DNA from 2 places in the Paramicrobacterium agarici genome. Region 2 is predicted to be linked to the other one. Evidence: predicted binding sites of a transcription regulator. Region 2 holds the regulator's gene; the other holds the start of a gene.
What was found. The regulator HrcA, encoded in region 2, represses chaperone genes, less so after heat shock. The targets are predictions, from matches to a motif close to TTNGCACTCGNNNNNNNCGAGTGCNAA.

Region 1 (4,208 bases), 1.6 Mb from region 2:
TGCTCATGCTCTCGCCTCCGCGGCCGCCGCTCGACTGATTCTGGCCACAACGGTACGCGGCGGGTCAGTTGCGACACATCCCCCGCGCGACGGAAATCAGACCAGACGGATGCTGTTCTGCAGCCGTGTGCGCACCTCGAACATGTCCGTACCTGCCGGTCGCGGCGCATCCGGAACCCCGGTGCGCAGAAAGTGGCCGATCACGGAGCGTTGCACGGCGAAAGCCGGCAGGCCGCGCGTTCGCCCGAGTGCCGTGATCGCGCCGTCGAGGGCGTTGTCGGGCAGCACGACGATGAGGGCCGTGAACTTCACGCGAGCAGCGCGGGCGACGGCCTTCGCGCGGGTCGCAAGCGCGTGCACCGGCTTCTCCCCCTTTGCCAGCCCCTCGCTGATGAGGTCTCCGCGGCGGGGCCGTGCAGGTGCTCCCCAGTCCTCTGACTGCACAGCGAACAGGCCGCTCGGGCCCAGCACGACGTGGTCGATCTTGCGGGTGTCGCTTGCGGCAGCATCCGCATCAACGACCCATGTGTCGCTTCCGCGCTCGGTCGCGACCCCGTGCCACACGGTGTAGCCCATGCCGAGGTCGCCGAGCGCGCGGGCCGTCGCCTCTTCAGCGAGCGCGTCGGCGAGGGCGTGCTTGATTTCGCTCGGCGCGCGGCGAATGAGCGCGTCGTCGTAGATGTCGACGGGCTCGCTGCCGCGGCCGACCCATTCGCGCATCAGCGTGGTGAATCGATCGCGCGCCCGGCCTCCGGGGTGTCCGTACATGCGCGCCTTGGGGCGTGAATCGCGCTGCGTCGATCGCGATCGGCTCGTTGCCCACACGTGTTCCGACTCGTCAGATGCGGGGGCGGATGCTGGTCGAGCCGACGCGCCCCGATCGTACGCTGCCCGTGATTCGGGAGTGCCGAGCTGCTCCCACGCGAGCTGTACGGCGTTGAATGTGGCGGCGCTTCCCCCGAGGTCAGGATGTGTCTGCCGCGCACGCCGACGGTATGCACGGCGAAGCTCCTCATTGCTCGCGGTGCGATCGACGCCGAGCACGTCGTACGGGCTCTCGTCGAGGGGGCTCTCAGACATAAGCACTTTCGAATCGGGGACGACCAAAAACCCTACAGCGATTAGCTGTGCTGCGCCTGCCCGATGCGCGAAACGGCCGCCGACCGGGTGGTCGACGGCCGCTTCTGCACTGGGGCGTTATACCGTGGTGGCATCGCTGAGCTCCGCGGATTCGTCCGATCCGGCAGAGGTCACAGCGATCTTGCGGGGCTTCGCGCGCTCGCTCACGGGGATCATGATGCTGAGCACCCCATTGTCGTAGGTCGCGCTGATCTTCTCGGTGTCGATTCCCTGGCCGAGGCTGAGCTGGCGCAGGTACGAGGCCGTTCCGCGCTCACGCGTGATCCACTTCACGCCGTCGCCGCTGCTCACCGTGCGCTCGGCGCGGATCGTCAGGAGCTGCCCGTCCACGTCGATGTCGACCGAGCCCGGGTCGATTCCCGGAAGGTCGGCGTTCAGCACGTAGGTGTCGCCGTCGCGGTACAGATCCATCGGCATCCGTCGAGGTCCCGACGGTGCATCGGCAAGTGCGCCCGCAAGCGTCGCGAACTCCCGGAACGGGTCGAATGTTGTAGCCATGAGGTCTCCTCCAAAACTTGAGTGTGTCTTACTCAACTACAACTGAGATTAGCACTCTCCTATTCCGAGTGCTAACGCTTATGCCTCGCCCACAGCGAACACGGCGCGCTCACAACGTCAGCTCACGGCGGGCTCCGCGTCCTCGGGCTCCGCTCCCCGATGGGTCGCGTCACTGCGGTAGTCGGTGTACATGTACGGATTGTCGAGCACCTTAGTCTCGGGTATCTCTGGGTTCATTCCGGACTCCCAGACGTCGTCGCCGAGTGTGCTCCGCAGATAATCGACAGTCTGCTCGACGTCTGCCTTCGCGCGCGCGACCTCGGAATCGAGAAGTTCGTTCTGGAACTTTGCGATCGCTCCGTTGACGAGCACGGTGTGCACGTCTGCGCGCCCTGCCTGCAGGGCAATGTGTCCGTACGGATTCATGATCGGGAACATCGTCGGCGACGTATCGTTCTTGACGAGCACCACGTCGGCCTTCTTTCCAGGCTCCAGACTTCCGACGAGATCGTCGATTCCGAGAGCCTTCGCGCCACCCAGCGTCGACCACTCCACGACGTGTTCGGCGCGCAGGTGGGAATGCGTGATGGTGTCTCCCTTCTCGTGTGCCTTGATGTGCTCCCAGGCGCGGTCGGCGCCGAGAGTGGCTCGCATCGCTGAGAACAGGTCACTCGAGAACCAGACACTCGTGTCGACGGAAAGCGACATGGGGATCGCGTGGGTCCGGAGCACCCACGACGGTGGGTAGCCCTGCCCGCAACTCTGCTCGCTCTCGGTCGAGAGAGAAACGGAGCCGCCGGTTGCCGCGATGCGCTGATAGGAGTCGTTGTTCAGCGTCGCCGCGTGCACATAGACGGTCTCGGGCGTCATGAAGCCGTTTTCATACATCAGGCGGATGCCGTCGTCATTCGTCGCTCCCCACACTCCCGCATGCGTCGTCACGGGGAGGCCGAGCTCGCGCGCCGTCTCAAAAGCACCTCGCTCGGGAAATTCAGGATCGCCCGTGACATCGAATGCAAGCTGGAATCGAAGCATCTCCGACTCGGTGTTGTTGTCACGGATGAACCGCGTGAACTCGGGGTTGGACGCCCACTCCCATGGTGCGCCGAAGATGTTCCCCGGCGCGAAGACGAAGCGTCCCGTCGAAGCGCGAAGAGCGTCGAGTGCTGCTTCCGCGTGCTCAATGGTCCGCAGCCCGTGCGACCAATCGACGGTCGTCGTGACTCCGGCGTCGATCGCGTCCATGGCCGAAAGCGCGTTGCCGGCGTAGATGTCTTGCGGTCGGAAGTGCTTGCCATACTCGAGGTAGTACCAGACGAAGTACTGCGTGAGCGTCCAATCGGCGCCGTAGCCCCGCATGGCGGTCTGCCACATGTGCCGGTGAGTGTCGATCATGCCGGGCATGAGGATGCCGCCGTCGGCGTCGATCTCGAATGTGCCTTCTGGCACCTCGAGCGCCGTGCCCACGGCGTCGATGGTGTCTCTCGAGACCAGCACGTCGCCCTTGTGCAGGACGTCGCGTCGGCCGTTCATCGTCAGCACCGTGCCGTTGCGAAACACGATCGGCTGACCGTCGCGGGGAAGTGGGGTTGTCTCCTGTGTCATTGTTCGGCTCCTTTGCCTGGGGGTGGCGGGGAATGGATGCTGCTCTGTTCAGAGCGCGACGCTCGGGTAGCTCGTGCCAAGCCAATGGGAGAGCTTCGATGCGTACTCGCGCTGGAACGACAGCGGCCCGTGCTGGGCGGCATAGTCTTCCTCGTAGATGGCGATGAAGATGGTGAGCGTGAGGAAGAAGTGGGCACCCATCTCGAACAGCGCCACGTAGTCGTGGTCGACGAGCGCCTGGCGCTCCTCCGGTTCAAGCGAGAGCCAACTCGTGCGCTCGACCGTCGCGCCGTTACCGAGGCGACGTCCGAAATCGGCATCCCAGTCATCGACCATCGACTGAGGGTTCGCCTTGTATTGCGCGAGGAGCTCGGGATCCCGGTCAACTTGATAGAGAAACTTGTTCACGTAGTACGTGCTCATCGCGGATCTCCGTTCGGGTACCAGGTGATGTAGGCCTCCATCGTGTGGAAGAGATCGAGGCTGTCCGTGTAGGCAGCGGCCTCCGGGCCGGCGATGCCCATCATGAGGATGAGGTCCATGAAACCGTGTGTTGCGTTCCCGGCTCCAGCCATGCTTTCGTGCGTCACATTCTCGAGAATCGCGTCAACGTTGCCCGTGCTCAGCCACTCGATCGCCTGCCTGTCGAACTCGGGATCCGGCCCCGTTTCACCGAACTGCCGGGGCCCACCGAGCTCGAGCGACAGGTGTCCGCTGCCAACGGCTGCGATCTTCGCGTCGGACGGGTACTCGTCGATGATCGAGCGGATGGCCCGGCCGAGATCCCAGAACCGCTTCGGGGACGGAAGCGGTGGCGCGAAGATGTTTGTGTAGATGGGCACGATCGGCAGATCGGCCTGAGGTCGAGTGGTAATGATCGGGCAGATGATCGAATGGTCGATCTTGAGCTCGTGACTGACGGAGAAGTCGAAGCCGCGGTCGAGCAGGCCCTGGAGCATGTAGCC
Region 2 (4,208 bases):
GCTCGCCGACGCGCACTCTCGTCACGGTGACAGCGTGCTTGGCCTCGGCGCCCGTCAGCGTCAGGAGCCCGCCGCGCGTGGCGTCGACGAGCGCCTCATCGATAAAGACGCTGCTCACATCAGCTCACAAAACGGTCACGCAGCTTGGCGAAAAGTCCTTGCTGGAAATGCGCGAGTTTGGGGTTCGGCTCTCGGCGCCTTTCAGCGAACGAACGGATCAGGTCCCGCTCCTTGTGATCGAGCTTCTGCGGCGTGACGACCTGCACTCCGACGCGAAGGTCACCCCTGGTCGTGCTGCGCAGGCCTGTGATGCCGCGGCTCTTGATCACGAGAACGTCGCCGCTCTGCACACCAGGCCGGATCTCGAGATCCACGTCACCGTCGAGCGCCTTGATCGTGCTTGTTGTTCCGAGAATCGCGTCGGCCATCGATACTTCAAGCGTGCAGAGCACGTCATCGCCGTTGCGGCTGAAGACGTCGTCGTGCCGCACTTTGATCTCAAGATACAGGTCTCCGGAGGGACCGCCTCCCTGCCCGACTTCTCCGCTGCCCGGCATCTGCAGACGCAGTCCCGTATCGACGCCCGAGGGAATGTCGACCGAGACGGTACGGCGGGCTCGCACGCGACCCTGTCCCTGGCAGGTCACGCACGGGTTCGGGATGATGGTGCCGTATCCGCGGCACGAACCACACGGACTCGCTGTGACGACGTTGCCGAGCAGGGAGCGAACCGTGCGTTGCACTTGACCGGTCCCATGGCAGATGTCGCACGTCACAGGAGAGGTTCCCGGCTGACAGCAGGATCCCTCACACGTCTCGCAGAGCACCGCGGTATCGACCTCGACCTGCTTTGTGGTACCGAACATGACGTCCACAAGATCGACCTCAATACGCAGAAGAGCATCTTCTCCTCGCTCCTGCCGAGAGCGGGGGCCTCGCCCGCCGCCTCCTCCGCCGAAGAACGTGTCGAAGATATCCCCGAATCCGCCGAAGCCTCCTGCGCCGCCGAAGGGGTTCCTGCCCCCAGCGTCATACTCGGCCCGCTGCTGGGCATCGCTGAGCACATCGTATGCGTGGGTGACGTTCTTGAAGGTCTCCGCTGCCTCAGGACTCGGGTTGACGTCGGGATGCAGCTGACGCGCGAGCTTCCGATACGCCTTCTTGATGTCCTCGGCCGAGGCGTCGCGCGAGACGCCCAGTGTTTCGTAGTGGTCAGCCACTCGTGGCCTTTCCTCGTCGTGTGCCGGGCGGGCTCGTCCGGCAGGTGTGCAATTCTGTGCGCGAAGTCGCGCATGCGGGTCGTGTCACTCGACCTCGAGAAGCCGAGTCAGGTAGCGGGCGACGGCTCGCACAGCCGTGATGTTTCCCGCGTAGTCCATTCTCGTGGGTCCAAGAACTCCGAGACGGGCGATTTCGCCAGCAGAGGAACGATAACCGCTCGTGACGATGCTGGTCTCGTCAAGTCCGAACGGCGCGTTCTCCCGCCCGATGCTCGCCGATACGCCGAGCTGATCAGCCTGCATCTCGCCGAAGAGCCGTAAGAGTACGACCTGCTGCTCGAGGGCTTCGAGCACGGGAAAGATGCTTCCCGAGAAGTCGGCCTCGGTGCGCGCGAGGTTCGCGGCCCCCGCCATCACGAGTCGATCCTCACGATAGTGACCAAGAACTTCGAGAACGACACTCCGAACCGCGTCAGCGAGTTCCCCGTCGTCAGCAGAGGCATCGTCCTCACCCTGCTGCATCAAGCGGGTTGCGGCCGTATTGACGGTCTGAGCCGAGACGATGTCGTTGATCTCGACCTTAATGCGGTTTATCTCGTCATCGTCGAGCGTGCGGCGCGACTCCACGAGCCGCTGATCGACGCGCCCGTTGTCGACGATGACAACCACGAGCAGCGTCGACTCGCTCACACTGACCAGCTCCACATGGCGCACCGACGCTCGCGCGAACGATGGGTACTGCACGAGCGCTACCTGATTGGTCAGCTGTGAGAGCAGCCGCACCGTTCGACGCAGAACATCATCGAGATCGGCCGACGGCTCCAGAAACATCTCGATCGCGCGCCGTTGGGCCGGAGACAACGGTCGCTTGTCTGTGAGCTGGTCGACGAAAAGGCGATAGCCCTTGTCTGTCGGGATGCGCCCTGATGATGTGTGAGGAGCAACGATCAGCTCCTCTTCTTCAAGCTGCGCCATGTCGTTGCGAATGGTAGCCGCGGAGACGCCGAACTGGTGGCGATCCACGATGCTCTTCGAGCCGACGGGTTCCCTCGAGGAGACAAAGTCCGTGACGATTGCCCGCAACACGTCGAGACTGCGTTCGGAAACCACCGGTTTTGCCTCCTCTCTGGCACTCGTTCTCCCTGAGTGCCAATCTTAGTCCGTGTGAAAGCGGCGCGGACAATTGCAGGCATGACGCGGTGTCTGTAGGTTTACTCCTAAGTTCTGCAAAGGACGTGACACGAGCGTTCGCCGGCAAGCGAACTTCACAAGCGAAAGGCGAAGCAATGACTGACCCGAATGCACCGCAACCTGCTGATCCGAATCAGCAGCCCAACACGCACGGCCAGCCATCACAGACACCACCCCAGCAGCCCGAGTACGGGCAGCAGCCACAACCGCCGCAGTATGGTCAGCCGCAACAGCCGCAGTACGGGCAGCAGCAGCCGCCCCAGTATGGGCAGCAGCCACCCCAGCAGGGTCAGCAGCCCTACGGGCAGCAGCCACCGCAGTACGGGCAGCAGCCGCCTCACCAGGGCCAGCAGCCCTACGGGCAGCCCCAATATGCTCAGGCACCGGGCGCGCAGCCACTGACGCCGCAGGACGACAAGATGTGGGCAATGTGGTCGCACTTCGGCGGCGTGCTTGCGATCCTGCCATCGCTCATCATCTACCTCGTGTTCAAGGATCGTGGACCGTTCGTTCGACAAGAGGCCAAGGAAGCGCTCAACTGGCAGATCACGTTCCTGATCGTGTCGATCGCCTGGGGAATTATCATCGGCATCCTCAGCGGCATCGTGGTGACGTCGATGATCGCCGGAGGCAGCTTCGCCGCGATCGGCGGAATCTCAGCTCTGTTCTCCCTGCTGAGCTGGCTCCCGTACATCCTCAACCTGATCTTCTCGATCATCGGCGGAGTCAAGGTCAAGGGCGGTCAGCCGTACCGTTACCCGGTCAACTTCCGCTTCATCAAGTAACTCAATCAGTGAGACGCCGAACGACGGCGTCAGCCAGGAGCCGCCCTCTCACGGTCAGCACAACGCGGCCGCGAAGGGCGGCTTCTGCGTTCACGAGTTCGTCGGCGATGAGTTCGGCGACAACGTGTCGCGACGTCGGGCTGAGCACATCGATCGGCAGCCCGTTCCTGATGCGCGTTTCGAGGAGTATGCGCTCCATGCGGCGGGTCTCGTCGTCGAGAACCTCGCGACCTGCAGCCGGCGATTCTGATTGAGCAAGACGGCTGGCATACGCCGCCGGGTGCTTGACGTTCCACCAGCGAACACCGCCGACGTGACTGTGTGCACCAGGCCCGATTCCCCACCAGTCCTGTCCGGTCCAGTAGGAAAGATTGTGCCGCGACCGATGCTCGCGTGACGTTGACCAGTTACTGACTTCGTACCAGCCAAAGCCGCCCTCAGCCAGCATGTCGTTGGCAAGCTCGTACATGTCGGCCTCGAGATCGTCGTCGGGGCTTCCAACCTCGCCTCGCCGAATCTGCCTCGCGAGCTTCGTGCCGTCCTCGACGATCAACGCATAGGCGGAGAGATGGTCTGGGCGCTGCTGAATCGCGTGCTCGAGCGAGCGCTTCCAATCGTCAAGGCTCTCCCCCGGCGTCCCGTAGATGAGATCGAGACTCACATCGAGTCCGACATTGCGCGCAGCTGCCACCACATCAGGGATCCGCGCCGGATCGTGCGTGCGCTCCAGCGTTGCGAGAACGTGAGGAACGGCCGATTGCATGCCGAACGAAACCCTCGTGAAGCCAGCAGCCGCCAGTTCTTCGAGGTAGCGCTCGTCGACGCTGTCTGGGTTCGCTTCCGTCGTAACCTCTGCCTCAGCGGCGAGCCCGAACTCTTCGCGGATTCCCGACAGCATCCGCCCCAGGTCCCGCGCCGGGAGAAGCGTCGGCGTTCCACCACCGAAGAACACCGTGGAGAGAGTCCTCGGAGCCGCGCCGAGATCGGCGAGCACGCGTCCTGCCAGACGCAC

Region 1: a site for HrcA is predicted at 1,687-1,713, ahead of ATJ78_RS03090 (Hsp20/alpha crystallin family protein). Genes of this name have one in related genera too.

What each region holds. Positions count from the first base shown of each region.
Region 1 is NZ_PDJE01000001.1:607,467-611,674, reverse strand. It holds gene ATJ78_RS03100 (glycine zipper domain-containing protein) at 1-7, opposite strand, end outside; gene ATJ78_RS03095 (J domain-containing protein) at 97-1,080, opposite strand; gene ATJ78_RS03090 (Hsp20/alpha crystallin family protein) at 1,198-1,638, opposite strand; gene ATJ78_RS03085 (amidohydrolase family protein) at 1,756-3,243, opposite strand; gene ATJ78_RS03080 (hypothetical protein) at 3,292-3,666, opposite strand; gene ATJ78_RS03075 (DODA-type extradiol aromatic ring-opening family dioxygenase) at 3,663-4,208, opposite strand, start outside.
Region 2 is NZ_PDJE01000001.1:2,189,807-2,194,014, reverse strand. It holds gene ATJ78_RS10725 (16S rRNA (uracil(1498)-N(3))-methyltransferase) at 1-118, opposite strand, end outside; gene dnaJ (molecular chaperone DnaJ) at 120-1,220, opposite strand; gene hrcA (heat-inducible transcriptional repressor HrcA) at 1,305-2,330, opposite strand; gene ATJ78_RS16105 (DUF4870 domain-containing protein) at 2,507-3,196, shown strand; gene hemW (radical SAM family heme chaperone HemW) at 3,198-4,208, opposite strand, start outside.